Regions from separate parts of the Leptolyngbya sp. AS-A5 genome, predicted to be linked through region 2. Evidence: predicted binding sites of a transcription regulator. Region 2 holds the regulator's gene; each other region holds the start of a gene.
The links. Region 2 encodes NtcA, which controls nitrogen genes in cyanobacteria. Its sites were predicted from a motif close to TTTGTANNNNNNNNTACAAA; they were not measured.
Positions count from the first base shown of each region.

Region 1 (10,823 bases), on a different contig from region 2:
TTAATCGCTCTTGATTAAGGCTCGCGCCTACACTACTTATTCCACTCATACATCAGTCTCCGCAACATTAGCAGCAAGTTACATCATCGAGAACACAAGACTGGCAGCGCCATGACTAGGCATAGATTTTAACTTCAGGGATAGGAACCACGAACTGACCGCCCCATTCACGAATGTAGGAGACTTGCTCCATAATCTCGTCTTTGACGTTCCAAGGCAGAATCAACAGATAGTCTGGCTTGGTTTCTCGAATCTTCTCTGGAGAGTAGATAGGAATGTGAGTTCCAGGAGTGAACTTGTTCTGCTTGTAAGGATTGCGATCGACTGTGTAATCGAGAAAATCGGTGCGAATGCCACAGTAGTTGAGCAAGGTGTTGCCTTTTCCGGGCGCGCCGTAGCCTGCGATCGTTTTCCCTTTTTGCTTTGCCGTAATCAGGAACTCTAGCAGTCTCCGCTTGGTTTCTTTGACTTGCTCTGTGAAGTGAGCATAGGTCTCAAGCTTGTCAAATCCTGCTGCTTTCTCCCGCTCTAGCAGTTCGATGACGCGATCGCCCACGGGCTTCGAGGTGTCCTCTGTATGACGAGCGTAAATCCGGAGAGATCCACCGTGAATCGGAATCTCCTGCACATCGAACAATGTCAGACCGTGATGGGCAAAAATGCGCTGCACTGCCATGAACGATAGATACGAGAAATGTTCGTGATAGATTGTATCAAACTGGTTCTCTTCCATCAGGCGCATCAAATGGGGAAACTCCATCGTGATCACACCGTCGGGCTTCAGCATGAGCTTCATCCCGCCCACAAAATCATTGATGTTGGGAACGTGCGCTAAAACATTGTTACCCAACAGCAAATCTGCTTTACCATCAGTTGCAAGCTCGGTTGCAGTTTGTACTCCAAAGAACTTGTTAACAACCGGAATTCCCTTGTCTTTTGCAACTTGGGAGACATTCACCGCAGGCTCAACTCCCAACACTGGGATGCCCTTTTTCACAAAGTATTGCAGGAGATAACCATCGTTGCTGGCGATTTCAACCACTTTACTTTGGGAATTTAAGCCAAACCGCTCTACCATTAAATCGCTGTAATTGCTGGCGTTTTTTAACAGCGCATCAACATAGGATGAGAAATAAGCGTACTCAGTAAAGATGTCTTGGGGGCTGACAAACTCTTGTAGTTGAACCAGAAAGCAATTGTCACAAACATAAGTATGCAGTGGATAGAAGGGTTCCATCTCGTTTAATTGCTCTGGAGTGATATGGGTTTGACAGAGCGGTGACATTCCCAAATCGACGAACGTGTGATGCAGCGCAGAGCCACAAAACCGACAATTTGAACTACTCATAAAATCATGCACCTCACAGCATTAGGGCGCTACAACAACAGCACGGCAAGCTTTAAATCAGGTTTCTAGTTAGAGAACAGCTACGATCGGAGACTGACATCACTCCTAGCTCATATCAAGTCTCTTCTGAAAGTTAGCTGAAACAAGTCTCTACCATCTCTGCATAATTTTCCAGTGTTTCCACCTAATCTTTATCGAAACCTCAGCATCTTTACTTAAACAAAATAGAGATGCAAAAATTGCTGTTTGGCGGTTGAAAATTTTACGGAAATATTGATCGGATCTCTATACTTAGAGAAATTGAATATTACTGATTAACCACCTTTCATCAACATATTATTTCTTGGTCTTAGCAATTCATAATGTGAGCTATATATCTGCTGCGGCATTTGCTGCGATCGCTGCCAACACCGCATCATGAATTTCTCCTTGACTCGCCACGATGCCACAATTCTCAATCAACTGAGCATCGGTTGAAAAATTCAACGGTTTACCGTGCATATCACTGACGCGCCCCCCTGCTTCTTCTACAATGATTGCGCCTGCTGCATGATCCCAAATGTTTTCGCGATAGTCTGGATTTTGTGACCAAGGCAATCGTAAATAAAGTGCGGCATGACCCGAAGCGATCGCACCATATTTGGCTTGACTGTCCATCTGCAAAGAAGGTGCAGTTAGCCCGACAGCTTGAGCAATCGATCGCTGCCGTTCTGGATCGCCGTGACTCGTTTCTACACTTTCGGCTAAACGAAATTGGAAAGAGGTTTGATCGTTCAAAACCTTGAGCGCTTGTGACTGTCTAGTCTGGAGTGAAAGTCTTTGTGCTCCTTGCCCCAGGATTGCTGTAAAGATGCAGCCTTCTTCAAAAGCAGGACAAGCGATCGCGCCCAGTTTCACTTCTCCAGATTCAATTAGCGCGATCGCAATCGCATACTGAGCTCCTCTGAGAAACCCTTTCGTGCCATCGATCGGGTCAAGCGTCCAAAATCGTTCTCCGACTTTTCCTTGACCTAAGTCAATCCAGGCTGCAACCTGCTCAGGCATTGCATCTGGAATTAACGCTTGCACAGCTTCAGTCACCTTTGTTAACTGTAAGGCTGATTGGTAGAGAAGCGCAGCGCTCTCTTCTGCAACGATCGAGTCTTGTGGAAAGGCTTGATGAAGTTGGTGGCAAATAATTGCTTGAGCCGCAAAATCCGCGATCGTTACCGGAGAGCGATCCGGCTTATCTAGACTTACAAAATTCACTGATCGGCGCACTGACTCACAAAGAACAGCAGCTTGTTTTGCAGCAGCGATCGCAACTTTAGATTCGTGTTCATATTTCATTTGCCGTCATGCTCCGTATTCCTGACCGTAAAATCCGTAGTTCGCGGATACCATAGACTACCTTTTTTGTTGCAGGATAAGGTTTTGTTGCACAATGAGGGACTGGATAAAACTGATGCCCAGGCCGAGGAAGTTCACATGAGCCAAGATTCTCCTATTTCTACGATCGAGCCGCTAGACGGAATTGGCGGTACGATTCGAGAACATAAATGGAGTTGGAAAGGCAAGCCGCTGACGCTGGTGTACGAAGTGCTGGGGGAAGGTAAGCCGATCTTATTACTTCCGGCGCTGAGTTCAGTGTCTAGTCGATCGGAAATGCGGGGTTTAGCAAAGCAGTTGGCAGACGAATATCAGGTGTATGCGATCGATTGGATCGGATTTGGCGATTCGTCGCGTCCTGCAATGCAATACACCCCTGCTTTGTATGAAACCTGTTTGCGGAGTTTTGTGCAGACGATGTTTTCCGAGCCTGTGGTTGTGATCGCAGCGGGACATGCAGCGGGATATGTGATGGAGTTAGCTCAGCGGCAGCCGCCTTGGGAATGGGTTGTGTTGGTCTGTCCGACTTGGCGCGGCCCTTTACCGACTGCGATGGGAGAGCACCGTTGGGCGTATCGCCTGCTGCAACGGCTGATCGGATTGCCACTGATTGGGCAATTTCTTTATTCTTTAAATACGACTCGCGGCTTTTTAAGCTGGATGTATGGGCGGCACGTTTTCGCAAAGAAGGAAAATATCACCCCTGACTTGATCGATCGCAAGTGGAAGACGACCCAGCAAAAAGGAGCGCGGTTTGCCTCTGCTGCATTCGTGACGGGGGGACTGGATCGAGTACGATCGCGCCAAGATTGGTTGAATTGGTTTCAGCCGCTTCCGGTGCCCGCGATGATGGTGGTCGGTGAAGAGATGCCCCCAAAATCCCGGCAAGAGGTTGAGATATTGGCGCATTTCTCTGGGGTGCAAGTGTATCGAATGCCGGGATCGCTTGGGCTGCATGAGGAATATCCGGAGCAGTTAGCAGCAGGAATTCTGTCGTTTCTTGAGAAATATCGATCGCGAAAACGCAGATTCTAAGCAAAAACCAGGAGCCGGATTGCCCCTGGCTCGGCGTGATTTTTAGAGTTTAGGCTTGATAAACACGATCGACTGTCTCCAGACGATTGTCGGCTGATCATAGTGATCGATGATGCAGATACAATGGGGGTCTTGCCAACGTACCTTTCCGGTGAGCAAATCTCCAGTCGAAAGTTTCATTTCGATCTCTTTTTCTTCGCGGATAATCGTCTGAATCTGACGAGTGCTTGGCAATCCGGTATCTAGTTCAATACTCATTGGGGGAAGTCCTCGATCGAAACCGTTCTAACCTACTAGAGTGCCTTAATTCACCAAATCCTACACATTCTTGTAACCGATCATCATGACGATTGAATTTACGAAATATCACGGGCTGGGCAACGATTTTATTTTGATCGACAATCGTACGTCCGATCAGCCGAAACTGACTCCTGAAGATGCGGTAAGGTGGTGCGATCGACATTTTGGCATCGGAGCAGACGGCGTGATTTTCGCGCTTCCGGGTCAAGATGGCACCGATTACACGATGCGAATCTTTAATTCCGATGGTTCAGAGCCAGAGATGTGTGGAAATGGCATCCGCTGTTTGGGGCGGTTTCTGGCAGATTTGGAAGTTGCAGAAACCGGAAAATCTCAACCCCAATACCGCATTCACACTTTAGCAGGGGTAATGACTCCGAAGTTTGAAGCCGATGGTCAAGTTACGGTGGATATGGGAGAACCGCGTTTATTGGCAGGAGAAATTCCGACGACGATCGCGGCTCCAGATCAAAAAGTAATTAATCAACCGCTCGAAGTGGCAGGGCAAGTTTGGAATGTCACTTGTGTCAGTATGGGAAACCCCCACTGCATTACATTCGTGGACGATGTTGCCGCAATCGAGCTTGAAGAAATTGGCACCCTGTTTGAAAACCATCCTGTTTTCCCGCAGCGTACCAATACCGAGTTTATTGAAGTGGTGCGATCGGACTACCTTAAAATGCGAGTCTGGGAGCGCGGAGCCGGAATTACCTTAGCTTGCGGAACCGGAGCTTGTGCCTCGCTGGTTGCGGGTGTACTGAATCAAAAATGCGATCGTCGCGTCACGATTGAGTTGCCCGGCGGTTGTTTGCAAATTGAATGGGCAGTCGATAACAGGCTGTATATGACGGGCAGCGCTGAGAAGGTTTTTACTGGAATCCGGCAGTAGGGAGCGGAGAGTGGGGAGAAAATTCATTCAGCCTTCTCCCCACTCTTCCTAATCGTTATCCCAGCATTCCTGACAGATTAGATCGCTAATGCGATCGCGCAGCAGAAAATCATAACGCTCTAACTCGGCTTCAAAGCGCATCCACTCACGCGCTGGAATATGCTTACAAAGGGCGTAAATCGGCTGTTGTTTGCTAATAACGCCGCGATCGATCAATTGGCGTACTTCGTCTTGAATCATTTCAAGCGAATACTGTACGGTCTGAAGCATGGGTCTACCTTCCTGAGAAATCTGGGTGTCGAAGATATCAACCTAACTAGCGTATAGGGACTAACTAAAAAGATATCCAAAGTTTAGCGCTATCTGTCTCCTTCAAACAGCGTACTTTGTAGTGAGATATACTGAATTATTTTCTACCTCATTTCTGAGTCGAAAATGTAAGAACTATTACTAATGTCAGCAATTTATGACATTTACTTCTGCACTAAATCTGCTCTTTGAAACGAAAACCTGGCTTTTCAACCAGACCTGAGTGCTTACAATCTATGAAAATCATTCATGGATTATATTGTTTCGGCTGAAGTGAAAGATGCTCGACGCTGCACCAGTTCAACCGCAAGTTTGATCGCGGCTTTCATGCTAGTTGCATCAGCAATTCCTTTACCCGCAATATCAAACGCAGTCCCATGATCGGGTGAAGTTCGTATAAACGGCAACCCGATCGAAGTGTTGACGGCACGATCGAACGCCATTAACTTCACGGGAATTAAGCCTTGATCGTGATACAACGCCAGATACGCGTCATGAGCTATCACCGGAGCGCTTCCAAACCAAGCCTGACCCGGTTTAACCCACATCGTATCAGGTGGCAATAATCCATCCAGTTGAACAGGAGGAAATCGATCGCGCATCTCGTCCAGCCAAGTACCGATCCAGTCGATCTCTTCGCGTCCAAGTTGTCCTTGTTCACCACTGTGGGGATTCAGTCCAGCGATCGCAATTCGCGGCTTGGTAATTCCAAAGGCGTGTTCAAGACATTCGATCAAAAGTTCCAATTTCCGCGTTAATCCATTCGGTGTAAGGGCATCCGCAACCTGCCGCAGTGGAATGTGCGTGGTTGCCAAAAGAGTACGTAATGTCCAATCGGTGTAAGGAGAGCGAGCCACAAACATCATGCCGTAGCGATCGACTCCTGCTTTTTCGGCTAAAAGTTCGGTTTGTCCAGGGTAAACGTGACCTGCAGCTTTCCAGGCAGATTTGGCGATCGGAGCCGTAATGATGCCGTCAAACTCACCCGCCAAGGTTCGATCAATTGCGGTTTCTAAACACCGAAAACTGGCTTCGCCACTATAGGCATCCCCTGTGCCAAGTGTGATCGTTCCTGGACTATCAAGGTGCAGAATTTTGAGGTCTTTTGGGTTCGCTAAGTCAGAACATAAGGAATTGAGACGATCGTACATCTCATTGAGATAGTCGCGATTTCCGACGATTGTAAAATCGGCACTTTCAGCGATCGTCGGATCAGCCAGTGCCTTAAGAATAACTTCTGCGCCGATTCCCGCAGGGTCGCCGATTGGAATAATTAAACGAGTCATAGAAAACGTGATGAAAAACCCGTGACTGAACTGCTTTACAATACTTATGAACGGTTTCAAATTTCAAAAACGAACTTCGACAACCGAACTCGATCGCTGTTTAACAGGAGAATTGACACAATGGCTGGAGAGATTTTTAACACCGCAATCCTGGCGTTTACCCTGATTTTGGTTGGGTTGTCGCTGGGCTTTTTGCTTCTCAGACTTCAGGGCGGCGAAGAGTAATCACACGAAGCGAGAGTGATGGAGCCGTTTCCCTCACTCTTCTTCATCTAAATGCTCGGCAACCTCGCGGTAAAGATTAAACACATGATGATCTTTGAGCGAGTAATAGACATTACGACCCTGTTTCCGATATCCCACTAACCGCATCGATCGTAACGCCCTTAATTGATGCGAAACCGCAGATTCTGACATCTTCACCGCAGCAGCAAGATCACAGACGCAAAGTTCTTGAATGGATAGCGCTGAGAGAATCCTCAATCGATTGGCATCCCCCAGTAAGCTAAAGAATTCTGCCATTCGCTGAGACTTTTCCACGCTCAAAAGGTCGCGGTGCAGAGAGCGAATATGGTCTAAGTTCACCGGATGCTGATCGCTGCATTGGTCAACCGCAGGTGTCACAAGATTAGGATTTGCCATAGAAATTCGAGAACGTAGCCTGCTACGATCGTAGATACTTTCAGAGTAGCGTACTTAGCTCTCTAGAATAAATGAGAGTTTTAACCCGCTCAAAGAAAACCGATACATTCCTTTACCTACGCTACGATAAGGAATGCTCGATTCTGGATCTCAAAACTCGATCGCCCTTATCGTGCTTTCAATGCGAGATTTCTGATAGAATTTATCGAAAAGTTAACATTTTGTCACAAACTCCTCATGAGCGTATTGATTGTAGGTGCCACGGGTACCTTGGGAAGACAGATTACTCGTCGCGCCTTGGATGAGGGATATAAGGTACGCTGTCTCGTCCGTAGTCCTAGAAGAGCGGCCTTTCTCAAGGAATGGGGAGCCGAGCTTGTCACCGGGAACTTGTGCTATCCAGAAACCTTACCTGCGGCGCTAGAAGGGGTGACAGCAGTGATTGATGCTGCAACGGCTCGCGCAACCGATTCGCTCAGCATCAGGCAAATCGACTGGATAGGCAAAGTTAACTTAATTCAAGCGACGAAAGCAGCAGGGGTCGATCGCTATATTTTTCTTTCTATTTTGGATGCTGAAAAATTTCCCAACGTTCCCTTAATGGAAATTAAGACCTGCACTGAAAAGTTTTTAGCAGAGTCAGGATTAGACTATACAATTTTGCGCCCTTGTGGATTCTTACAGGGATTAATCGGACAATACGCCATCCCAATTCTAGAAGGGCAAGGCGTTTGGGTCATGGGCAGTACCGCCCCAACTGCTTACATGGACACGATCGATATCGCCAAATTCGCTGTGCAATGCCTCAAAGTGCCAGAGTCGATCGGCAAAACTCTTCCCGTCGTTGGTTCAAAAGCTTGGAGCGCCGATGAAATTATTAAGCTTTGTGAACGCCTCTCCGGTAAAGAAGCGCGAGTAACAAAAACGCCGATTGGAGTCGTGAGAGCCACCCGTCGCATTGCTCAATTCTTCCAGTGGACTTGGAATATTGCCGATCGGCTGGCATTTACTGAAGTGGTCGCAACCGGAAGACCGCTCGTGGCTTCGATGGATGAAACTTATAAAATCTTGAATCTCAATCCGCAAGAGATGACAACGCTGGAATCCTATATGCAGGAGTATTTCAGCCGCATCCTGAAGAAGCTCAAGGAAGTCGAATATGCCCAAGAGCAAGCCAAGAAAAAGAAAGAACGAACCAAGAAAGCGTATCCTCGATTTTAGAATTAGATGTTTCCTGATTGTTTAGGATAGGTTTTTGCTTGTGCCGAAAGCTGGCATTATCTACAACGATGGCAAAGAAATTGCTTGTCAGGTTGCTACGCAACTCAAAGACAAGCTGATTTCGCTGGGCTGGGAAGTGGCACTTGCACCCGGTGCGGGTGGCATTTTAGGCTATGCCTCGCCGGAAAGTCCGATCTGCCATACGCCGATCGATCGATTAGTTCCACCAGGGTTTGATGCAGAGATGAAATTTGCGATCGTGCTTGGCGGCGATGGCACCGTTCTTTCTGCATTCCGACAGGTTGCCCCTTGTCATATTCCTTTGCTCGCCGTAAATACGGGTCATTTGGGCTTCTTGACTGAAATCCTCCTCGACCAATTGCCAAATGCGATCGAAGCCATCTTGGCAGATGAGTACGAGATCGAAGAACGCACAATGCTGCGGGTGCAGATTGTTCGCGAGGATGTCATGCTGTGGGAGGCGCTCTGCCTCAACGAAATGGTGCTCTATCGAGAACCACTCACCAGCATGTGTCATTTTGAGATTGAGGTCGGACGGCATACCCGTGTCGATATTGCTGCGGATGGAATTATCGTCTCGACTCCGACAGGTTCAACTGCCTATTCTTTATCCGCAGGTGGCCCTGTGATTGTTCCGGGGGTTCCGGTGATGATTTTAGTGCCCATTTGTCCGCACTCATTAGCCTCACGAGCGCTGGTGTTTACCAATAGCGAACCTGTCACGATTTACCCCGCTAATCCGAATCGGTTAGTGTTGACGGCTGATGGCAATGCGGGCTGCTATGTCTTGCCAAACGATCGAGTCTGTGTGCAAAAAGCGCCGTATCCGGCTCGATTTGTTCGATTACGTCCACCCGAATTTTTTCATGTTCTCAGAGAGAAGTTAGGCTGGGGCTTACCGCATGTCGCTAAACCTTCGTCTGGACAATGCTGACAACTTTGTGTAATTGAGGCACTTTCGCAGATTACTGCGTCTATGGTTAAAATGGCGGCGTGAATTGTAAGCGAGTCGAGTATGAGTCTTGCAGATGCTCCCCCCTGTGTCCTGATTGTCGAAACTGATCCAGCATTAGCCCATCACGTCAGCGTTGATTTGCAAGAATCGGGATATGACACGATCGTTGTCCATGATGCCCGTGCTGGATTGCGACAAGTGATCGAGAAACATCCGGCTCTCATCGTAGTAGATCGGCTATTAGATGGAGATTCCGGTCTGACGTTCTGCCACGATCTTCGCACGACCGGAGCTCGAACCCCAGTGTTACTCCTGATGGCGCGGGATACGGTGGACGATCGAGTTGCCTGTATCGAAGCAGGAGCGGATGATTATTTCCTCAAGCCTTACCGCAGTGAGGAATTTCTCAAGCTTGTCCGGTTGTATCTCAAGCCAGACATTTCGGTTTCTGAACAATTGCGGTTTGGGGACTTGGTGCTAGATTTGGCAACTCGTCAGGCGTTTCGCAATGGTCGAGCGATCGATCTCACGATGAAGGAGTTTGAATTGCTCAAATACCTGATGGAGCATCCCCGCGAGGTGCTGACACGAGAGCAAATTCTAGAGAATGTCTGGGGATATGATTTTGTTGGGGAATCGAATGTGATTGAAGTCTATATTCGATACCTCCGCTTAAAGATCGAAGACGAGGGCGAAAAGCGCCTGATTCAAACGGTACGCGGTGTTGGCTACGTTTTAAGAGAGTCATGAAATCAACGCATCAAATGATCTGCGCGAGTTTGGGATTGCTATTAGTCAGTTGCTCTACGATACCGTCGGTACCTGATGGAATCGTAACTGGGGAAAAACCTGCACCTTCTCCCACAGCCCCCATAGTTTCCAACTCATCAATGGGTCAAATTCTGCCGCTTTCAGCATCCTTTAAAGTTGCAGATCAAGTAATCAAGTTAGAAGTGGCAAGAACTCCAGACGAGCAAGCAACAGGCTTGATGTATCGTACAAGCTTGGCAGACGATCGGGGAATGCTCTTTCCGTTCAATCCACCCCGTCCCACCCAGTTTTGGATGAAGAACACGCTGATTCCTCTAGACATGCTGTTTTTACGGAACGGAATTATTCGATCGATCTCTGCAAACGTGCCACCTTGCCAAGCAAATCCCTGCCCAACTTACGGTTCTCCCACCGAAGAAATTGATCAAGTAATCGAACTGAGAGCAGGTAGAGCCGCAGAACTTAACCTAAAAGCAGGCGATCGCATCACGATTCAGACAATCAAATAATACAAATAATAATTTTTCAGGAAATAGACTCAGCTTCTAATTCTTAACTTTTTCGGAAAAAATTCCCATATACTTGTATCATCGCTTACACTCTGTGTTTATCAACATTTGTCATAAAATGTTGCATTAAAACAATAGTTCTGAAGTTCTATGACACGACACAATCACT
Region 1 is NZ_JAMPLL010000008.1:52,892-63,714, reverse strand. Features, by position in the region: gene NC980_RS12050 (NAD-dependent epimerase/dehydratase family protein) at 1-1, opposite strand, end outside; gene NC980_RS12045 (class I SAM-dependent methyltransferase) at 116-1,348, opposite strand; gene NC980_RS12040 (inositol monophosphatase family protein) at 1,718-2,677, opposite strand; gene NC980_RS12035 (alpha/beta hydrolase) at 2,816-3,751, shown strand; gene NC980_RS12030 (RNA-binding protein hfq) at 3,794-4,009, opposite strand; gene dapF (diaminopimelate epimerase) at 4,095-4,940, shown strand; gene NC980_RS12020 (DUF4327 family protein) at 4,989-5,210, opposite strand; gene pdxA (4-hydroxythreonine-4-phosphate dehydrogenase PdxA) at 5,504-6,535, opposite strand; gene petM (cytochrome b6-f complex subunit PetM) at 6,656-6,760, shown strand; gene NC980_RS12005 (metalloregulator ArsR/SmtB family transcription factor) at 6,794-7,177, opposite strand; gene NC980_RS12000 (SDR family oxidoreductase) at 7,415-8,398, shown strand; gene NC980_RS11995 (NAD(+) kinase) at 8,439-9,353, shown strand; gene nblR (response regulator transcription factor NblR) at 9,435-10,124, shown strand; gene NC980_RS11985 (DUF192 domain-containing protein) at 10,121-10,654, shown strand.
Region 1: a site for NtcA is predicted at 5,326-5,345, ahead of NC980_RS12020 (DUF4327 family protein). Genes of this name have one in related genera too.

Region 2 (10,823 bases):
ATCTCGACGACCGAAGCACTGCGCATTCTCACCGAAGAGGCAGGCTACTCAAAGTTCTTCGCTCAGCAGGAAATCGATCGCTATACCGTCCGGCTTCCCGGACACGCTCCCTCTTACTTCTATGGCTATCAACGCCTGATGCAGCTTCGCAGAAATGTCGAACGACAACTCGGCGAGAAATTTGACTCCCAAAAGTTTCACGACTTCATTTTGACTCAGGGGTTCATGCCACAGCGATTGTTGCGTCAGGCAGTGCTAGAACAATTCACTCAAGCCCGTCTAGGCGATGAATCGATCCCTTAGCTCACCAAGCGTTCTAAGTACCGTTCGATCAGCAAAATCGCCACAATATCATCGATCGCCCTCGGCGGCGTTCGCATTCCTTGCGGGATCAACCGATTCAACCCTTCTGGCGGATAAAGCTGCCAATAGCGATCGCGAGCTTCTAAGGAACTATTGCGCTCATCCACCGTGACAATTCGTAGCGGCTCACTCAATTCACTCTCGATTTTGAGCTTCCAATCTTTCGAGGAAGTCTGATCCCCCATCACCAATAGCGAAATCGGATACCGCTCCCGCAAGCCTTGAATCGTCGCGATCGTGCTTTCGGCGCTGATCACTTCATGATAGTAGAGGCGGCGATCGACCCCCATGACCGCTAATCCACACTTTTGCCGCCCTGGATCAAACCCCAGAATTACTGGCTGTTCCGCCATGCTGCGTCTCTACTCCCCTATTCGCTGGATATGTTAGCTCGATGCTCTCAGCACCACTTGTCCGTTTTGAACTGCCACTAATTCTATTTTGAGCGGCCCAGCCGTGTATGTGGTATCCGATGCGATCGCTCGCAGTTCAACCGGAGTGGGATAGCGCCGCAGCTGGTCAATGAATGATCCTAATGTAAGCAGTTTTTCGATTTGAATGTTGTCGTTCAAAACGCCAGCGACACGAGCGCGAGTATTAGAAACAGCAAGCAGTTCTTGAATCGACCGTTGGAAGTCCTGCGGTGCAAGCTTGGAGGGATCGATCGTTTGGGCAGCGATCGTCTCTCCCGCAGAAAACACAACCCGATTGGGGACTGCACTCATATAAACAAACACGGGTTTGTTTTCGCCTTTGACATAGTTTGCGAGGGCTTGTACCCGAACCAGATAATCTTGACCATTCCTGATTTGTTGAATCAAACTTTCAACTTCCGTCGTCCGAATCTGCACAATTTGCAGATCATCTCGTCCGAGCCGCAGTGCCTCAACCGCAGAACGATTTGCATATTGCAGGAGTTGATCGATCGCTGCTTTCGCACCTTCTGAATTCCCTACGCGCACCACGCCAGAAGACAACACTTGTGTCCGATAAATCGCCAGATCGCCGCTGCGAATTAGTTCGACATCCCGTTCAATTTGCTGCAGTGTCGCAGTTAGGCTGGCTCGTTGCGCCTCTAATCGCTTCAGATCCGTCTCACGCTGCCCAATCACCTGATCGCGCTCATTAATCTCACGATCGCGTTGTTCAATCAGTTTGGTGCGTTCGGCAATCTCTGCATCGCGCTCGGCGATCTGCTGCTTGACCTGATCGCGCTGCATAATCAGGGTCTTTTGTTCCGATTGCAGTTGATTGATATCGCTGCGGAGTTTTAATGCTTGACCAGACACCGCGATCAGTTGACGACGCGTGAGATCACGCTGCGCTTCGGTGGTGCGGAGTTGAGCATTGGTTTCTCGTTGGCGATCGATTGAAGTTTTCAGATCGGCATTGATTCGCTTTAGCTGTTCCTCAACTTGGGCGCGTTCCGATCGGGCTTCTGTGAGCTGTTTCTCAACTTGGGCTTTCTGAGCATCGGTCGCCTTCAGATCGGTGGCAGCTTTTTCCAAATCGCGTCCGCGATCGCGCAGTTCGGTTTGGATTCGCCCAAAGTTCAGCAGCATTTCGCGAAAGGTTTTACTTGCCAGCAGCAGCACTCCTAAAGTTGAGGCAGAAATCAGCGTTCCGGTCAAAATGGTGACTACGACCGCGGTTTGCTTCGGACGAAGATTAAACAAGCTAAGCCGCGCTTTTCCCACACGAGTTCCCAAGCGATCACCCACTGTTGCGATCACTCCACCCAACACCAACACCACCAGAATTAAAATCAGCCCGACATCGGACATAAGACTCCCAAGAGATCCTTAGACCAGCACTTTTACACTGGCAAGGCAATTCTAGATCCGCCTATCATTATGCCTGTTCGATTTATACTTCGGGCGGGTCTTCAAGGAAAGAATTCTAGTCCAATTAGGTAAACTGCTGACTTAGCGTTACCGGATTGTGAACGGTGATTTTTTTCTTGTGAATCGAAATCATTTTGTCCTGACGCAAATCTCCCAGTAAGCGCGTCACCGTCACGCGAGTCGAACCGATCGCTTCAGCGATCGCTTGATGCGAGAGTTTGAGGTCAATCATGATTCCCTCTTGCGATGGGACTCCAAAATCGCGGCAGAGAATCAGCAAAAAGCTCACCAATCGCGATCCCATATCCCGGTGCGCTAGGGTTTCGATCATCATCTCGGTTTGCAAAATTCGCGAGGACAAGCCTTTGAGCATCAGCATCGAAAGTTCGGGGTTTTCCTTCAGTGCTTTCTCGACTTGCTCGATCGGGATCGAAAGCAACTCAACCGGAGTAAAGGCAACGGCGTGATAAAAGCGATCGGCTCTTTGTCCGGTAATCAGTGACAGCACCCCGAATACGCTGTTTTCTCTCAGCAGCGCCACCGTAATTTCTTCGCCTGCTTCGTATACCCGCGACAGTTTGACGGCACCCTTGACCAGAAAATACACTCGTTCTGCCGGATCTCCGGGAAAGAAGATTGTTTTGCCCCGTTCAAACGTCTCAATCACGGGAGGATATGCACTTCCTCCAATCTGACGGAACATTGCTGCAAGCGGTCTATCCTTGGTCACAACCATTTCTTTCCTTGTCGTGTCGAGTGCTGGATGAGTTTACGAGCCGGTCAGCGATCGAGCTTTGTAAACAATTGATGACTTTAGACCACTAAAACTGAGTCACCGAATGCTTTTTGTACACTGCGCTACATTTTAGCCGTGATCCTGAAAATCTCTGGGAATTTTCTACTTTCGAGCGTGTTTTTTTCGGCACGCTTAGATTCTCCCTCTCAGGGCTGAATAATTTCGGAAGATTATACCGTAGCTCGAATCGGGTGTCGATAGTGTCACTTGCACCCATTCGAGCGGATTCCTTTGTGCTGCTGAAGTCGAGACGGTTGCTATCCGAAACGAATACTGCCAATGGTGTTGCCTTTGGCACAGGCTTACTCATTTACTTTCGCTGAGGTTTTAGTCTCTTCAACTGATGCCGCAGCGCTTCAATTTCAGGTTTTTCTCGTCCGTAGCGCCACTTCACATACGCTTGGGAAATGTCTTCGATCGCACCTGCTTGCTCTTGAGTCCGCATGGTTTTTGCTCGTCGGGCATATTCTAGCGGCGTATCTGCTGAAGATTTACGAGTGCCTTGCGCTTCGAGGCGAGACAGCATTTGCTGATAAAGCCGCTCCATCGGTGCAAGCTTCTGCAACCGCTGGTAAGTTTGCCATTTTTTCCAGCCTTGACCACACAGCCAAACCAGCAAGGCAGTGCTAATCATTAGCAAACACGCGGTAAAGAATCCACCTAATCCTTGAGTAAACAGCGCCAAAAACCAGCCGATCGCGCTCCTGATCGTCTGAATTACTTCGCTGATCCAAGCCGTTACAGGCAGAGGTAGCCATCCCGCGACCCAGTTCCAAAATCGCTGCAACAGACTAAAGGGCTGATATTCCTCGATCGACGGCGGAATCAGTTCATGTCCCGGAATTGGGTTGATCGTGAACCATCCCACGCGCGGCACGAAGATTTCTGTGATCGCGTAAGCATCGGTATTCTTCACAATGTACAGTCCGGTGAAGGGATTAAATTCTCCGGGCGCATATCCCGCTACTAATCGCGCCGGAATGCCAATTGATCGCAGCATCATCGTCAGCGTCGTAGAAAAATGATCGCGATCGCCGCCTTGATTTTGCAAAAATGCTTCGACGAGATCTTCACCCGGCTTCAGCAAATCCAGGTCTTGCCGAACCTGATAACGCTGCTTCAAATACTGCCCCAGATAAAGCGCCTTTTCATAATCGGACTCGATCGGCTGTTCAGAAGTTGCCAGGATTCGCTTCGTTTCTTTAGCGACATTCTGAGCAATTCCCGCCGGAATCTGTAAGTGTGGACTCTCTTTTGGATACTGCGCTCTGGCCGAATACAGCCGCAGCAACGTGCGATCGCGATACGGCACATCCGACACCACGGTATAAGTAATGCCATCGCCCAGCTCGATCGGCGCACGTAATCCTGCTTCGGGGTCGATCGCAATTTCATCGGTCGGGAAATAGATTTCTCTCGCCCTTGAAAGCGCCGGAATTAGATTCGGCATTGGGGCAATAATCGTGTAGGTCTGCACCACTTCGCGTGTTTTGCCGATCGTCACCGGAGTCGGCAGAAAGAACCGATATGACCAAGGTGAGCGTTTAATCGTCTGCGTCTTGTCGTTGCGCGACACCTCCCAACCCTGCCCTGTGTAGCGATCGAAAGCCATCACCCGCCAAAAGCCTTCGATCTGCGATCTCACCCGCATGATGGCTCGCGGCTTTAATGGATTCCGCACGTTTTGGCTAATCTTGTCGCCAAATCCAGCATAAGACAGGTCATCTGGATCTTGGCTTTGCCCTGCGCCTTTTCCGCTCCCCGATCGCATTCCGACACGCGGATCTCGGCTCTGACCCATGCCCGGATTGGTAATCACTCGGTTATTAAATCGCTCCTGAACGCTCACCGGAGAACTGACCGGAAATATACGTAACTGATATCCAGGAAGTCGCGGCATCAGCGCAAAAATCACCAACCCCAATGCCAGCACGATCGCAAAAATCGCAGGCAGCACTCGAAAATTGATTTTCTTAAAGCTGGTGCGCTCTAACTTGACCACATCTACGCCCAAGCGCGAACAATAATCGAGCATCAGTACCGGGAGCGCGATCGCCAAAAATACCAGCAGCATTGCGCCAAACAGCATCGTCTGACTCAGCGTACTTGCCACCGACAGCAGCACTAGCCCAATCATCGTTGAATAGCCCAAATCCTTGCGGCGTGGCAAATCAAAGCTGTGCAGCACTTGGATCTGAATCAGAAACTCTGCCAGCAGCAGCCGATTATCACCGCTCTGAGCACCACCGAGCATCCTGCCAAAAAAACTAAACAGCACGATCGTCATTGCGATCGCCAACAGGAATTTAAACCCTGTATTTTTCTTGCGTCGTCGATGCCAACTCCAATAGGCTCCGATCGCGCTTAAGGGAATTGCCCACACGCTCAACTGAGTTTCCGCAGCCAAATCTGTCGCCAAAATTCCCACGCTGACAAGCGACTGAGTGAGGACTCGCAGAAGAATCGATTCTTCTGGTTTTGCTTCTGGAATGACCTGAATTTTCGCTTGGATTTGCTGCCACCAGTTTTTCATGCGGAGAGAACGAAGGAATTTTACCTCCAGAGTACCCGTTTACCTGAAAAAGACGATGGCAGGGCGATCGCATCACCGACTTAATCTAGCGGGCAAAACCGCACCCGCCAAATTTGCACCTCTGAGATTCGTGCCGGCTAAAGTTGCCCCAGTAAAATTTGCCTTGCCCAAATTTGCCCAGGACAAGTCAGCTCCGGACAAGTCAGCACCCGTAAAATCTGCCCCAAATAAGTAACTCCCGCTAAAGTGAGCGAACTTCAAATTGGCTTTGTGGAAGGTCGATCGATAAAAATGCGCTCCGCTTAATTCCGCCTCAACTAAATTTGCATCGCTCAAATTGGCTTCGGCTAAGTTTGCCTGAATCAAAATCGCATTGCTTAAATCCGATCGCCGCAAGTCTGCACCTGTAAGATCCGATCGCTTAAATTTCGCGCCCCGTAACTCTGTGCCAATCAAATTCGCCCGAATCAGATCTGCATCATTAAAATTCGCACCCTTGAGATCTGCTCCGATGAAATTGGCATCGGTTAGATTAGCGTGACGAAAATCTGCTCCAACTAAGTTCGCATCCACAAATTGGGCGTGCTGTAATGTCGCGTGCATAAATTCAGTTTTCTGAAGCACTGCTTTATTAAATTTTGCCGCGTTCAACTCTGCTTCATTCAGCACCGCCCAGCATAATCTAGAGCGACTAAAATTCGCTCCTCGTAAGTTTGCGCCGCGCAACTCAATCTCATCTAAATCCGCATCGCTTAAATCCGGCTCGATCGTGGGATAGCGCGATCGCCACTCCGACCAAATCACCGCGCCCTTATGCAGCGTCATCAAATGTGCCATCACCGCCACGATCGCTTTACTCCTTACGATCGCTGTAGTGTTCTCGTCCCGGCAGATTTTCCATCGTCTCGATCACTGCCTTCGATGCGGCGATGATGTCGCGCTCTTCACCGCCTAGATACAAGCGTCCAAAACTGCCCACGGCTGAGATTTGCAGAATGTTAATGAACGCCGCTTTTTCGGCTTCGTTTGCAGCTAAAGCGGCATATGCCGCTGGTTCTACTTCAAACACATACAGCGTTTGTCCTGCCAAAATCATATTGCCGCGCCGCGTTCGGTTAATCAGTTGTGTATGGTGAGCATCAATATTGCGGATAATCTGGCTAGAGATCACACGCGGTCGCAGACAATCCTGTTTCTGCACATTCAGCGCCGCCAGAATCGCTCGCCCCGCCGCATTCACTTCGCCTTGATTGCTCGCGTGAATTTCGAGGACTCCATATAACCGCTCGACCATCTGCACTCCCGGACGCACCACTGCCGCTTTCAGCGCCACATCCATGATGCGATTGATTTCGATTCCAGGCGTGATTTCAATCCATAATGAAGCGTCACCGGGAAGTGGCAGAAATCCTAGCGCCTCGGTTCCCAGATAAGCTGCGTGCTGCGACTGCAAGCGATCGATATAAACGTAGCTGCGAAGATCGATGCCCAAGAGTAAACGATTGTAAATTGCTCTCTTAGTATACGATTCGACCCGTGCGATCGTATCTTTCAATTGATGCAGTTAAATTTTATTTTGTTTAGAAGAAAGCTGTCCTATCCTCGGGCAGATGACAGATGCCCACTATCACTTCAAATTTTAAGGAGTTGACGCGATTCGCCTGATGATGAATTCTACCTCTCCAGCGCTCTCAGTCTGTGTTGCCAGTCGTAATCGTCCTGATGATGTGATTCGCTGCCTGAATTCTCTTACCTTGCTTCAGCACGTTGAGTTTGAGATTCTGCTGATTGATGATGCCTCAGAAGCGCCGATCGGCGATCGGGTGCTTCCAGCGATCGATCCGATTTTGGTCGATCGATTACAAGTCTTTCGGCATGAGAACAATAAGGGTATCCCTGCCACCCGCAACGAACTTGCAGAACGAGCGAAAGCGCCTTATTTGCTGTATCTCGATGATGATGCTCAACTGTTGAGCGCGGAGAGTGTTGACAACGCCTTAACGGTGTTGAAGATTAGTCCTGAAGTGGGAGCAGTCGCGCTGTCTCAAAGCGACGAGACCGGAAAACTCTTGCCGGGTCAACCTTTGGCAATCGAGTATCGTTGTTATGCTCCGACTTTTGTAGGCTACGGTAGCCTGCTGCGACGAGACTTGTTTCTCGAATTAGGAGGCTATCGGGAAATGTTCGCCGCGTATTATGAAGAACCCGAATTTTGTAAGCGAATGCTCGATCGCGGCTTTTATGTGGTTTATCTACCGGATGCTTGTGTGATTCACTATAAGTCCCCGATCGGACGAAATAACTTAGTCGCGCTGAGAAACAACTGCCGGAACAAGTGTTTTGCTGCGATTTATAACGAACCTTCGGCGATGATGGTGTTCAGCATTCCCCTGAGAATCTTGCTCTACGTTTACAAACATTGGGCTTATTGTCGTCAGCACAAGATCAAGAGTGAATTTGGGGCAAGTTGGATTGTTCGCGAAATTCAGCAAAATCTTCCGGCACTCTGGCGCGATCGTCGTGCCTTGAAGTGGAGTACCTATTACAAATGGCACAAAATCAAGCAAGCTCCCGCTTATCAGCCTGCCGATTAGTTCTTTAATGTCTTGCGGTGCAATCTATGAAGCTTTTGATCGTGAATCATTCTTGTACAGTCTCTGTGGTTCAACAGTTTTACGCTGAGATTGAGCAGCAAACCGGCTGGGAACTCACGATCGTCATGCCTGAAAATTGGAAAGATGAATACGGCATTCGGCGCAAGATCGAGCGCTGGAAAGATTTTCGCGGACAGATCATCAGCATTCCAGTTTGGCGCTCAGGCAGTATTCCACTGCATAGTTATCGATCGTTCTTTGTAAATCTACTCCGCAAGCTCAATCCCGATTTTATCTACCTACATCAAGAGCCTTATGCGTTAGTGACGTTGCAGGTTTATCTCGCAAACTATTTCACGATTCGCAAACCGATTAGTTTTTTTACCTGGCAGAACATTCTTAAGCGTTATCCGATTCCGTTTCGGCAGATGGAGCGCTGGATTCTAAAGCATACTGATGTGATGTTTCCTGGGTCTTACAGCGCAGAAGCGGTGATGCGAGAAAAGGGATACACGGGGCAAAGTGTATTGATGCCGTCTGGAATTGATCCAGCAATTTACTATCCCCGATCGAACACGCTTAAAACTGAACTGGGTGCCCAAGATGTATTAATCGGCTATGTTGGGCGCATTGTTGAACAAAAAGGACTGAAAACGCTACTCCTTGCTTTGAACGAGATCCGATCGCGCCCGTGGCGATTGGTCATGATTGGCAGTGGAGAGTATGAATCGGAGTTTGACGCGATCGCACAACAGCTAAATCTTAGCGATCGCATTCAGAAATTAGGTTTTGTTCCGTTTACCGAAACTCCGAACTATCTTTCGGCATTCGATCTGCTGGTGCTGCCTTCTGAAACGCGATCGAGTTGGAAAGAACAGTTCGGGCGAGTAATCATTGAAGCGATGGCGTGTGGAACTCCGGTAATCGGCTCGGATTCAGGCGAAATTCCTCATCTAATCAGTGCCACAAAAGGCGGATTAGTTTTTCCTGAAGGAAACGCGATCGCGCTGTCACAGAAATTAAGCGAATTGATTCTAAATCCCGAACTGCGATCGCACTACGCAACAACCGGGCGGCAAGCGGTGCTGAACCATTACACCAATTCACTACTTGCTCAGCGCTTCGCCGAAACCGTTAAAAATACAGTACAGTTTGATCCGAGATCGCAGCGTTCAAGAGTACAATCGTTTCCGTCTCTTTAAGTTTGCGCTCTGGCTATGTCTGATCGATCGCGCCTCCCGGATCAACGTTGGTTTATTCATCCCGCTCAGCGCGATCACGCGACACAGCTTGCTGTAGAAACTCAGAGATCGCCGCTTCTCGCGCAGGTTTTGATCAATCGCGGCTTCACTTCGCTCGAATCCGTCCAAGAATTTCTCGACCCAGAACGACAATCGCTGCCTTCTCCGCTAGAAGACTTTCCAGATTTAGCGATCAGCTTAGAACTCTTGATTAATGCAATCAATGATAAAACCCGGATTGCGATTTGCGGCGATTATGATGCAGACGGCATGACGAGCACTGCATTGTTACTCCGAGCATTGCGGTATTTGGGCGCAAGAGTTGACTATGCGATTCCGAGCCGCATGAGCGAAGGATACGGCATCAATCGCCGCATTATCGAAGAGTTTCACGAGGAAGGAGTTGGACTCATTCTCACGGTCGATAATGGCATTGCGGCACATGATCCAATCGATCGAGCCAGAGAACTCGGTTTAACAGTAATTATCACCGATCACCATGATTTACCGCCGATCCTGCCAAACGCAAACGCAATTCTAAATCCGAAGTTAATCGCAGAAACCTCACCGTATCGCGGTATGGCAGGAGTGGGAGTTGCGTATGTTCTCGCCGTCTGTTTAGCTCAAAGTTTTGGACAGACCAGAGACTTACAGCACTCCCTGTTAGAGCTATTTACACTAGGCACGATCGCAGACTTGGCTCCACTGACCGGGGTTAATCGCCGCTGGGTAAAGCGCGGTTTGCAGTTATTACCAAAGTCCAAAATAGCGGGCATTCAAGCGTTAATTCAGATTGCAGGCTTGAGCAATGACAAAAACCTCAAGCCTGAAGCGATCGGGTTTCGATTAGGCCCTAGAATCAATGCGATCGGGCGGATCTCTGATCCAGAGATTGTGATTGAGCTATTGATTACTGATGATGATGGCGTTGCATTAGAGCGCGCAATGCAGTGTGAACAGGTGAATAAACACCGGCAACAATTGTGTGAACAGATCGAGAAAGAAGCGATCGAAGCCTATGAAAACAGTTCGCTAAATGCAAAAGACGATCGTGTTTTATTGTTAGTGCAACCCGATTGGCATCATGGCGTAATCGGAATTGTTGCCTCTCGATTAGTCGAACGCTACGGTGTTCCAGTCTTTATCGGAACGTATGAAGACGCAGCAAAAACCCATATTCGCGGGTCGGCTCGCAGCATTCCAGAATTCAATGTGTTTGAAGCGTTAGAGTGCTGCAAAGACTTGATGCTCAAACATGGAGGACACAAAGCAGCAGGCGGGTTTTCTTTTGAAGCCGATCGTTTAGACGACATTCGAGCAAGACTTAGAACCTTCGCCCACCGATCGCTTAAACCTGAGCACCTTAAACCGTTAGTCACGATCGATGCCCAAGCCGAACTCGCTCAACTTGATCTAGCGCTTCACGCTCAACTCGATGCCCTGCATCCTTGC
Region 2 is NZ_JAMPLL010000022.1:29,985-40,807, reverse strand. Features, by position in the region: gene NC980_RS19900 (DUF885 domain-containing protein) at 1-303, shown strand, start outside; gene NC980_RS19895 (Holliday junction resolvase RuvX) at 300-716, opposite strand; gene NC980_RS19890 (DUF3084 domain-containing protein) at 750-2,147, opposite strand; gene ntcA (global nitrogen regulator NtcA) at 2,272-2,943, opposite strand; gene NC980_RS19880 (DUF3488 and DUF4129 domain-containing transglutaminase family protein) at 3,314-5,536, opposite strand; gene NC980_RS19875 (pentapeptide repeat-containing protein) at 5,609-6,373, opposite strand; gene NC980_RS19870 (hypothetical protein) at 6,390-7,028, opposite strand; gene NC980_RS19865 (glycosyltransferase) at 7,201-8,130, shown strand; gene NC980_RS19860 (glycosyltransferase) at 8,157-9,332, shown strand; gene recJ (single-stranded-DNA-specific exonuclease RecJ) at 9,348-10,823, shown strand, end outside.

Region 3 (10,823 bases), on a different contig from region 2:
AGGCACTGATCGATAATCCCGCAGGCAACGCTAACGAGCAGACCCCTGTGGTGCTGATTCGCCCAATTGATGCCGCTGAAAAACGATCCGCCATTGGGCTGCAATCGGTGAATCAACCTTAAACGAATACCCCTTAAGGCTGTACCCAAAACCGATGTCCAATTCTTACTCTGGGGTTGAACTGCTGCCTTCCTTTCTTATGCCTCGACTTCCTCAGACTGCTAATGCCCTGATTCGTCCCGTGCAATATCGGGATCTTGATGCGATCGACCAACTGACGCAGCAATCACCGGAACATGAATTGCCGCACTGCTCTGCTGTTCGTGAAAAAAGCGTCTCAATTCGCAACTGGTATGGGGTGATGAAGCTCCTCAGTCTGTTTCCGAATCCGCTGCAAAACTTGCCCTGTGTTCATGTTGCAGAGCTAAATCAGCGGATTCAAGGCATGATTCAGGTTTCTCCGTTCAACCGGACTCGCAGCACTTGGCGCGTTGATCGCGTCGTGGTTGCGCCTGCGATCGTTGAGTCGGAAGGTGCGGAAGCTCAAGTGATGACGCAAGTAGATATCGGTTCTCTGCTGATTCGCTTCTGTCTAGAGCGGATTTGGCAAGCTCGGACTTGGGTGCTTGAAATCGATGTCAATGACAAAGCAGCGCTAGATCTATATCGTCATAATGGATTTCAGCCGTTAGCAAACATGACCTATTGGTCGATTTCACCAGAACAGCTAGAAGAACTGGCAGAACGAGAGCCGGATCTACCGAATCTGCTTCCGGTCAGTAACGCAGATGCCCAACTGCTCTATCAGCTTGATACGATGGCGATGCCGCCTTTGGTGCGTCAGGTCTTCGATCGCCATGTTCAAGATTTCAAAGTTAGCGTTTTCGGTAGCCTGGTCGAATGGGCAAAGCAAGTCTTTACACGGACTGAAGTGGTGGGCGGCTATGTGTTTGAGCCGCAGCGTAAAGCAGCGATCGGTTATTTTCAACTACATCTGTGTCGCGATGGTTCGCAGCCGCATATCGCTCATCTAACGGTAAATCCAGCTTACACTTGGCTTTACCCCGAACTGATGGCGCAAATGGCGCGGATTATGCAGGATCTCCCTGCTCAATCTTTGCAAATGGCATCGCCCGACTATCAACCGGAACGCGAGGAATATTTAGACAGCATTGGAGCCGAGCGAATTGGGCATACCCTGCTGATGTCGCGATCGGTGTGGCACAAGGTTCGAGAAACGAAGTCGATCGCCGAAGGACTGCAACTCGCAGAGATGCTTCAGAATCTTCAGCCCAGCCGTAAACCTGTACCTGGACGCATTTCAATGCTGAAATCGGTTAAGCTTCCGGCACCGGAGAAGGCTCAAGAAGCAGATAAATCCACGCCGAAAAGCGTGCAAGAACTGATGAAAGCTGCATCCCAAGAACCGCATCGCGAAGATCCCTGCTGCTAAAGATGGAGAGAGTTGCGGCACTCGGATTAGATGTGGGGCAGAGGCGAATTGGGGTTGCAGGTTGCGATGGTACAGGGCTAATCGCGACCGGGCTCACCACGATCGTTCGTAAATCTTATCCGCAGACGATCGAAGCCTTGCGTCAAATTGTGCGCGATCGCGATGTCGAAATTCTCGTAGTTGGGATGCCCTACTCGATGGATGGCTCGATCGGCAAGCAAGCTCAGCATATCCAAAAATTCGGAGAAACGATTTCAAAGGCGTTATCGTTGTCGATCGAGTACGTGGATGAGCGATTGACCAGCTTTCAAGCGGAACAATCAATGATCGCGGCAGGAATTTCGCTTCAGCATAATAAAGGATTGATTGATCGCAAAGCCGCCGCAATTATTCTTCAGCAATGGCTGGATGAACGGAGGGCGAAGCGCGATTTCTATCGTCTCGCAAGTTCTAATCAAGAGTAGACTTCATAGCTGCTCATAGTTCATTAGCTTTGAGCGACCTTCTGAAATTTCTTGTTTTGCCTTTCGTGCTGCTATCAATAAGTTATTCTGCGTCCCCTTGAACGAGGCATTCCAGCGCTTTTCATCTTCTAGATCAGCAATGTAGCCCCGAAGATGTTCTACAACTTTTTCTTACAAGTCATCTGGGAAAGATTCGATCATTTTTACGATTGTGGTGATAGTAGCAGACATAGATTGCTCAGGCGTAATCGTTTATTAGCTTCATTCTACTTGGCGCTCGCGCCCGTCATGCTCAAAACTGAATCTACTGCGTATTTCAATCTGTCGTATTTGATAGGCTGACCAACTCGCTGCAATCGAGTAAATGAGATACTTTTCTGTTCACCAAAAACTTCATTGATTTCTTCTGTCGCAACGACAATGAATAACCACTTTTCTAAATCAAGAACGTTAACATTCTGTTCTGCATAGATACAAAAGACATAGCAATCGGAGCCTCGGCTTTCTTCTTCAGCCGTCACGTTTACTTCAGCATCCCAGCCTCTTTTTTTAGCAATATCAAATTTAAGTAATGACGGCTTCTTTTGTTGCCAGCTTTGGATGTAGGCTGATGACTTAACTTCAATCTTCCTGCCACAGTATCGTAAATCAACTGCATCCCACTCAATTCTAGGCTGATGGGTCAAACCCAACGCAGCCGCAACTAAAAACTCAGCAAATATAGAACGATTCCGATTAGACAGAATATCGGAGTAAGCCCATGCCCAAAAATTTTGAACTGTCACATCAACTTGTGAAATAATTTCTGCTCCACTAAGTTTGAATATCTCCATAGTCTTACAAATAGTCTTACAACAAATTCAACCGCAGTAGTGAAAGCTTCTCTGAGGTCATTTCTATCTCGTCTAGATTCTCTCAAGCTATTGACTCACTTGTTCTACGTTTCCAGCCCGAACCCAGCCTTCCTGACCGCTACTTAAACGGATCTTCTGCCAGGTCTTATCAGCATTTGTTTCAAGAACTGTGACACGCTCATTGAAATCGACACCAGCGATCGAGCCTCCTTCCCCTCCTGGCGCATCCCGCACCACAAGCCCGATCGATTGCGTCACCCGTGCTGGAAATGCCCCTGCTGGAAGCGGTTTTGCAGCAGTATCAGGGTTACTCGATTTCTCCGCGGCAGGTTTTGCAGCGGGCTTCGTCGCAGGCTTTTTGGTAGGGGTATCATTTGGGAACGTGGGCTTGGGCGGCATGACAGAAAGGCGTGCCATCATGACTCTTGCGGCAACCAAACTACCAACCGCAAGAAGTGCGATCGCGAAGAACACGCCCAGAAAGAATTTGAGGACTGAAGACCACCGTATAGAAATCGCCCGCGAAGAAGATCGTCCAGATTTTAGCATTTGATTTGAGGTTTGGAGTTATTGGCCCAGTTGCTTGGATCGAGTTACTGCTGCTTTTACCGCTTCGATAAATGCCGATCGCACTCCTGCTTTTTCGAGTTCTGCAATTCCAGCGATCGTCGTGCCTCCAGGACTGGTTACACGGTCTTTCAGTTCCCCCGGATGGAGATTCGACTCTTGCAGCAGTTGAGCCGTTCCCCGCACCGTTTGAATGGCTAACTTGAGCGCGATCACTCTTGGCAGTCCCGCTGCAACTCCGCCATCGGCTAAGGCTTCGATCACGATCGCAAGATATCCCGGCCCTGAGCCGGATAAACCTGTCACTGCATCTAACATCGATTCGGGCACTTCAACCACTTCTCCGACCGTGCTGAGAATCTGTTTCGCTTGTTCAATGTGATGTGGCTCAACCCGCTGACCTGAGGCGATCGCGGTAATTCCAGCTCCAACGGCTGCAGGCGTATTAGGCATCGCTCGAATGACGAGCGCGTTGGGAAATGCCGCTTCAAGCTGCGCGATCGTCGTTCCTGCCAAAATTGAAATGACCAGGGCAGAAACCTGTTGATTTGCTAATTCCTCTGCAACCTGCGGAAATATCTGCGGCTTAATCGCGAGTAAAACAATCTCGCAATCTGCCGCTTGTCGATTTTGCTCGGTCACTTGAACGTGATATTGCTGCGCTAAAAATTCCTGGCGCGATCGATTCGGCTCGCTCACGACGATCGCAGCAGAATCAAACACGTTCTGAGCAATAAGGCGGGACAAGAGAGCCTCTCCCATCATCCCGCCGCCTATCATGCCAAATTGTTTAGACAATCTATTAACCTCAGATAAAGAGATTAAAGGGTTCGAGATCAAACTATCTTTCACCCTTGACTATTTCTCTAACCTTGTACTGCTCTCGGTTCTGTGCCCCAAACGGGTGTCGGAGCGGAGGCGCGGGGACGAGCAGGAGCAGCTTGTGGCAATTCATTGATCACGCCTGCTTGGGTGCTGACTTGAACACAGCTTGGCGTGAACAAGAAAATGCTTTCACCGATGCGCTCTTGATGACCGTCGATCGCATAAGTACCGCCTGCCACGAAATCTACAGCGCGTTGAGCTTGATCCGGATCCATAATCGTCAGATTCAGCACCACTGATTTACGCTCACGCAATGCTTGAATCACTTGAGGCATTTCTTCAAACGTGCGGGGTTCAACCACCACGACTTCCGAAATTCCGTTTGCTGCTCCAGGCATTCCAATCACATTATTCATAGCGGCTCCTACACCAGTGGTTTCACTTGCAATTCCAACACTCCGGTCACGCTCACGTGCAGCATAGTTGTCGCGAAAACGATTTGCCCGACGCGATCGAGTTTCTTCTTCGGTGGCTGCGACTGGAGCCGGAGCGCTCTCTTCTTGATAGAGCGACTGATAGTCTTGTCCGTCCATCTCGTCGTATTCGTACTCGTATTCGACAGGTTCATTGAGTCCAACGAAATCTCGTAATTTACTGAAAATACTCACTGTTCACGCTCCATCCGAATCGTTATTGAGTTTGCTTGGGAAAGGTACGGTCAAATCATTAGGAGTAGTAGATCGACCTCTGATGTGGAAAATCGTTCTCGATTCACCGCTAGACTGTTTCGCGGGTCAGGCAAATTCCATCTTTTGGGCTGACAGCTTAGAGAAATTCCTACACTGTCGCATAAATGATGAATTGAAAAATCAGTATACATCCAGCGATCGAACTTGAATATTTCTTTTGGAGTTTTTCGTCCCCGGCTGCAATTGTATCGGTAGTTTTAGAAGTTGGAGCATAAATCTAGAGATTTTTTTTAAATTTGTTGCAATTCGGTGATGCAGACTGTTCTGACTGATTCAAACTATTGAGATAGGCAGCTCATTTTCAAACATAGGGAAAATTTGACCGCAAAAAAGTAGCTTAATTCAATAGAATTCCGGCGTATATTTTGAAAGAATAGAAACGGCATGATCGACGCTGAAAGCTGGGTCTTTATCCCTGACCTCTTCGCATTCAGCACTATACGTAAGTGATCTTTATTACAAGATGAGAGGCGCACCACTGAAGTAAGGTTTCGATTCGTTTCTGATAAGTGGTACATACAGTACCACTTATTGCTGAAATTCTGCGATTATTTTTGCAGTCTTGCTCCAAACAGCACTCGTCCCGGTCGAATCATCGTTGCGCCCGCCTGAATTGCCGAAGCATAATCACCCGACATTCCCATCGACAGTTGATCGAGATTGAGCTGGCTGTGAGTTCGGATTTTTTCAGCAAGTTCTCTAGCTTGTCTAAACAGCGCGATCGTTGCCTCAGCCTCTAGATCAAACGGTGGGATCACCATGAGTCCCCGGATGTGCAAGTGCTTTAATTGCTCAAGCTGCGGGATCGCGTCCCAAAGCTCTGAAACTGAAAATCCTGATTTGTTAGGATCGCTCATCAGTTTAGTTTGCAGGCAAATTTGCGGCTTGCGGTCTTGTGCTTCTGCAAGCCGATCTAGCCGTTGCGCTAGCTTCAAGCTATCGACCGAGTGAATCCAATCAAACAGGTCGATCGCGATTTTTGCTTTGTTACTCTGCAAATGCCCGATCAGATGCCACGTTACATCGGTTAAATCTTTTAATTCTGCGCGTTTAGTCTCAGCTTCCTGAACCCGATTTTCACCAAAATCCCGAATTCCGGCGGCATAAGCAGTTCGCATTGCCTCTACGGAAACCGTTTTCGTCACGGCAATGACCCGGATGTGCGGTGGAATTTTGGCGCGGAATTCGGCAATGTGGTTCTGTAGAGACGAGATCATTGAAATGTGCTTTTGTGAACTTTCTGAAGCTGATCGTACTCCTTGTACATTCCCGATCGGCGTAACATTCTCATGCGATTTTCGACCATTACTCTTGCATCGCTGCGTCCGATCGATTCAAATTCCAGTCCGTCTGCACCTTGAGATACGACAAAAAATAACCGTTGCGCGTAGAGCGTACTAAATAATTCCCGATGTTCTTCAACCAGACACACCCGAAACAGCAGCCCAAATGTTGGGTGGTTCAAATAATTCTCAGTATCCATCTACCATCCATCAGCAAGAGAGTAAGCGCAATTCGGAATCATCAACATCAATAGGAAATAGGAATTCAGAAATTGTAATCATTAATTGCAATAATATGTCCGTCTTAGCCGTGAGTTGCACGAAGTATGATTGGGGAGTTTTTGCAACCGCGAGAGTTACAGCATAAATTGAGTGACTCAGCTTACCCTGTCATCAAAATAAGTTGCTATCATGTCCGAGATTATTTTAATTGCTGCGATCGCCCAAACAAACGGAGTCATTGGAAATTGCGGCAAATTGCCTTGGTCGATCCCAGAAGACCTCCAACGCTTTCGGCAACTCACGCTGCATCATACCGTCATTATGGGACGGAAAACATGGGAATTTGATCTGCAAAAACGCCCATTATCTCAACGCACTAACGTTATCGTTTCCTCACAACCACTGAAATCCGAGCTACCGAATGTCGAATTTGTGCGATCGCTCTCTGATGCGCTCGAGCGACCAGAAGAAAAGCTGTTCGTGATCGGTGGCGCATCGATTTACCGTCAAGCATTGGAACTTGTGGATCGTATGGAGTTGACGATCGTAGAAGGTAACTACGAGGGCGATGTATTTTTCCTAGAGTGGCGCGATCGTCTAAATGAATTTGAATTAGTCAACTTGGAGTCAAGAGCTGGCTATCGATTTGAAACCTATCGTCGCGTTGTGCCCCAATAAAAAACCGATCGCAGTATTGCGATCGGCTCATAGTCGAAATCAGTTAAACCCTAGCGAATGTACTCTTTCAAAACGCTGTTGCGATTCGGGTGACGGAGTTTCCGCAGAGCTTTCGCCTCGATTTGACGAATGCGTTCGCGGGTCACGTTGAAGATTTGTCCAATTTCTTCAAGCGTTTTCATCCGACCATCATCCAAGCCGTAGCGCAAGCGCAGCACATCTTTTTCGCGTGGGCTGAGCGTTGCCAAAACGCCTTCGAGGTCTTCACGCAGCAGATTCTTAGACACTTGATCTTCTGGGGTTTCACCATCAGATTCGATGAAGTCGCCTAAGCGAGAATCTTCTTCCTTACCGATCGGTGTTTCTAGCGAAATCGGCAACTGAGCAGACTTGGCAATAAAGCGCAGCTTCTCGATCGTCATTTCCATCCGAGTTGCGATTTCTTCTTCAGTCGGCTTGCGTCCCATTTCCTGAGACAACAGTTTCGTTGTCTTCTTGATGCGGGAAATGGTTTCGTACAAGTGAACCGGAAGCCGGATGGTTCTCGATTGGTCTGCAATGGCGCGAGTAATTGCCTGACGAATCCACCAGGTCGCGTAGGTAGAGAACTTGTAGCCTTTTTCGTGGTCGAACTTTTCTGCCGCCCGAATCAGACCCAAGCTGCCTTCTTGAATCAAATCTTGGAACGACAAGCCGCGATTCATATATTTCTTCGCGATCGACACCACTAATCTCAGATTCGACTGCACCATTTTATCTTTAGCGCGACGACCTAAATGCAGGCGATGACGGAACTGCGGCAGGGGCATTTTCACTTCCTGTGCCCAATCTGCATCTGAAGGTTCGCGATCGAGCTTGTCGGCTAACTTGAAGCGAATGCGCTCTAATTCCAGCAAGTCCGCAATCTTACGGGCGAGTTCAATTTCTTCGTCGGCGCGGAGGAGGCGAATTCGGCCGATTTCTTGCAAATATAACCGAATCGAATCTTCGGTGTAGTGCTTCTTCTTGGCTTGAGTCCGGCGACGAGTTGCACGCCCCTTGACGGGTTTTCCCTCTTCGTCATCCTCTCCTTGATCTGAATCGTCAAGATCATCAAGGTCATCGAGTTCTAACTCGATTTCTAGAGCTTCTGAAGGGTCAAATGCCTCTTCTACAACAAGTAAGTCTTTGGCTTGGGTCATGCCGCGTTCCTCGTGCTCCTTAAGTAATGAAGTAAAATGTCCCAGCACTGAAAACAGATGTTGGTGGTTCGATGCAGTCTTGCTGACCCAGAGGCGATGTTGCTTGCGGAAGCAAGCTCTCGTTCGTCAACTGGTGTGCAGTAGAGCGATCGGCAAAATGATTCAGTCAAAACGAGCAACTGCTACAACTTCCGAGAAAATACGGTTGGCAGAGGCTGATTTTCTGAGATCATTATTTCTAAATGATTGGAATGACTCCCCGATTGTAGCCTTTCTCACAAAAGTTGCACCCTTTTCCTGATTTCTTTATTAATCATTCTTGATAAATCTGCTGTGTCTAGCATTCACGTTGCTGTTCCGATGATCGCGATCGTTTTTATCAGGATCTTTGAGTTGCACAGTGATTCATCTCTTAATGGGACAACCTCTCTGTTAGAGTCAGGCATCAATCTGATTCAAATCTATCGCAAAATTCTGGCGTGATCCACGTTTGTATCTCTATGTCACCCCCGAAAGTGATAGATAATTTGTGGCCTGTTGACAACGTTAGCCCAAAATTATCAGACTGAATCAATTGGTTAATTAGCTTACCTAATGCAACGCGATTCGATATTCAAGGCGCAAATTCCTACTAAATCGGTATTTTGAGGCGTTCACTACGATTAACCCGATGATAAGCGGCAGTTATTGCAAACTAGGTTGCATGGAAAGAAATTCGCTAAGGTATTAGTTTTATTTATTTGGCTTGAGAACGAATTAAAAATGTCTGTCTTTGGAAAGATGCGAGGTTGAATGCTGAATCTGAATCTATTCAGATGAGAGATCGTTGACAGTATTGACGAGCAGAAGCAGAATGAATCAGTGAAAATAGTACATCTGGGCTTAACGGTTTAACGAGAAAACCATCAACATCGGGGTGCTGCTCTTGATAAAGCCAGCTCGGAGAATCAGTTTCTGTAACGATTACAAGCGTCATGCGGTCTGCATGGGCAATCGTGCGGAGTTGATGAATTGTGGCTTCCGATCGCAGATGCTCTTGCAGAATGACAAGACAAGGGGGATTTTGGCTCACTCGTGCTAGGGCTTGATCAGTGGTGTCTACAATCTCTACGTCGAGTGCGACTTGCTGAAGGAGCGATTCTAGCCCGTGCAATTCTTCGATTTGTGGAGCTAACAGCAGAATGTAAGTGGACGGAAAGACCATGACGAAAGTACCAATCTGAAATTTAATATAGCGACTGGTTTATTCGCCTTTTTCACGGTGAAACTCGCTGAATATCTTTCGATGCTTGAGTTTCAATCCTTTATTGCTTGTTTTTATGCTTCGGTATTTCTTAGCTTTTAAGCTTTTAGAAATACTTCCCAGAAACTTTTTGTCTACAATTTCTATTCTCTTTAGAAACTACAAATTAGGGTTGCTCCGTACGCTCGATTATGGACTATTGCTTGTGGTGCAAGGCTTACGCAAAATAAAGTGATAGAGATTACTTCTAATTTTGTACTGATTGAGTGAGCCAAGACCGCCGCTAAATTAAAGCCGCTTCAAAAAGAGTTTGAAGATTTTTGACTTGCTCTTCTAACAGAATGTTTAGAGTATTTATGAGACAAGAATCTACTGATTTCTTTTAGATTTCATCTCGTTTTTTCTAGAAATGAATGCAGAATTAGCCCTACTTCAGATGTGCGGTTTTATTCAACTTTTGGAAGCAAATCTTAAGCTAATTAAGGCAAGTTTATTGAAACAATTCTTGACTTTGAGAAGTGGCAAGCTCCGGATGTCCAGCTTCAATGAGTGCTCGATCGCGGATTCGACAAGAATCACACACACCACAAGGAACTTCACCGCCTTGATAGCACGACCAGGTTTTGTCAATTGGCACTCCAAGCGCGATCGCTCGCTTCACGATATCCACTTTGGAATCCATGACCAGGGGGGCAATTAATTTCGGCGCTCTGCCTTCTAATCCTGCTTTGGAAGATAACTCAGCTAAATGTTGAAACGCAGTGAGATACTCTGGGCGGCAATCTGGATAGCCTGAATAGTCCACCGCATTGATGCCTAGATAGATAGCTTCTGCGTTTTTTGCCTCCGCTAGAGAAAGGGCGATCGCAATAAATACGGTATTGCGCCCTGGAACGTAAGTAATCGGAATTTGATCAGGCTGAATGCCTTCTGTCGGCACCTCAATTTCTGTATCGGTCAGTGCTGAGCCGCCCCACTGCGCGAGATTCACATCGATGACAAAATGTTGGGACAACTTGAAGTGCTGCGCGATCGCCTGTGCGGATTGGAGTTCGCGATCGTGTCGTTGACCGTAACGAAATGAAAGCGCGATCGGTTCATAGCCATCGGAGATCGCTTGTGCAGTTGTGGTTGCGGAATCTAAACCTCCGGAGAGTAAGACGATCGCTTTCGGCATAATATTCTTCCAAACTTGCCGTCTATGATCTTTGCACCATCTCCGCGTAATTCTCAACCACTAGACATTCATTTAGCGCTGAGCAAGTTGGGGAGTGCGTCCGGTTAAGCCTGACATGATGCGAAAA
Region 3 is NZ_JAMPLL010000004.1:149,625-160,447, reverse strand. Features, by position in the region: gene NC980_RS07615 (F420-0:Gamma-glutamyl ligase) at 1-122, shown strand, start outside; gene NC980_RS07610 (GNAT family N-acetyltransferase) at 200-1,453, shown strand; gene ruvX (Holliday junction resolvase RuvX) at 1,456-1,917, shown strand; partial or broken gene NC980_RS07600 (hypothetical protein) at 1,921-2,148, opposite strand; gene NC980_RS07595 (hypothetical protein) at 2,184-2,750, opposite strand; gene NC980_RS07590 (SH3 domain-containing protein) at 2,838-3,320, opposite strand; gene proC (pyrroline-5-carboxylate reductase) at 3,339-4,136, opposite strand; gene NC980_RS07580 (cell division protein SepF) at 4,205-4,831, opposite strand; gene NC980_RS07575 (YggS family pyridoxal phosphate-dependent enzyme) at 5,461-6,129, opposite strand; gene pipX (transcriptional coactivator PipX) at 6,126-6,395, opposite strand; gene NC980_RS07565 (dihydrofolate reductase) at 6,607-7,095, shown strand; gene rpoD (RNA polymerase sigma factor RpoD) at 7,146-8,276, opposite strand; gene NC980_RS07555 (response regulator transcription factor) at 9,088-9,480, opposite strand; gene queC (7-cyano-7-deazaguanine synthase QueC) at 10,010-10,696, opposite strand; gene NC980_RS07545 (FAD-dependent hydroxylase) at 10,769-10,823, opposite strand, start outside.
Region 3: a site for NtcA is predicted at 8,539-8,558, ahead of rpoD (RNA polymerase sigma factor RpoD). Genes of this name have one in related genera too.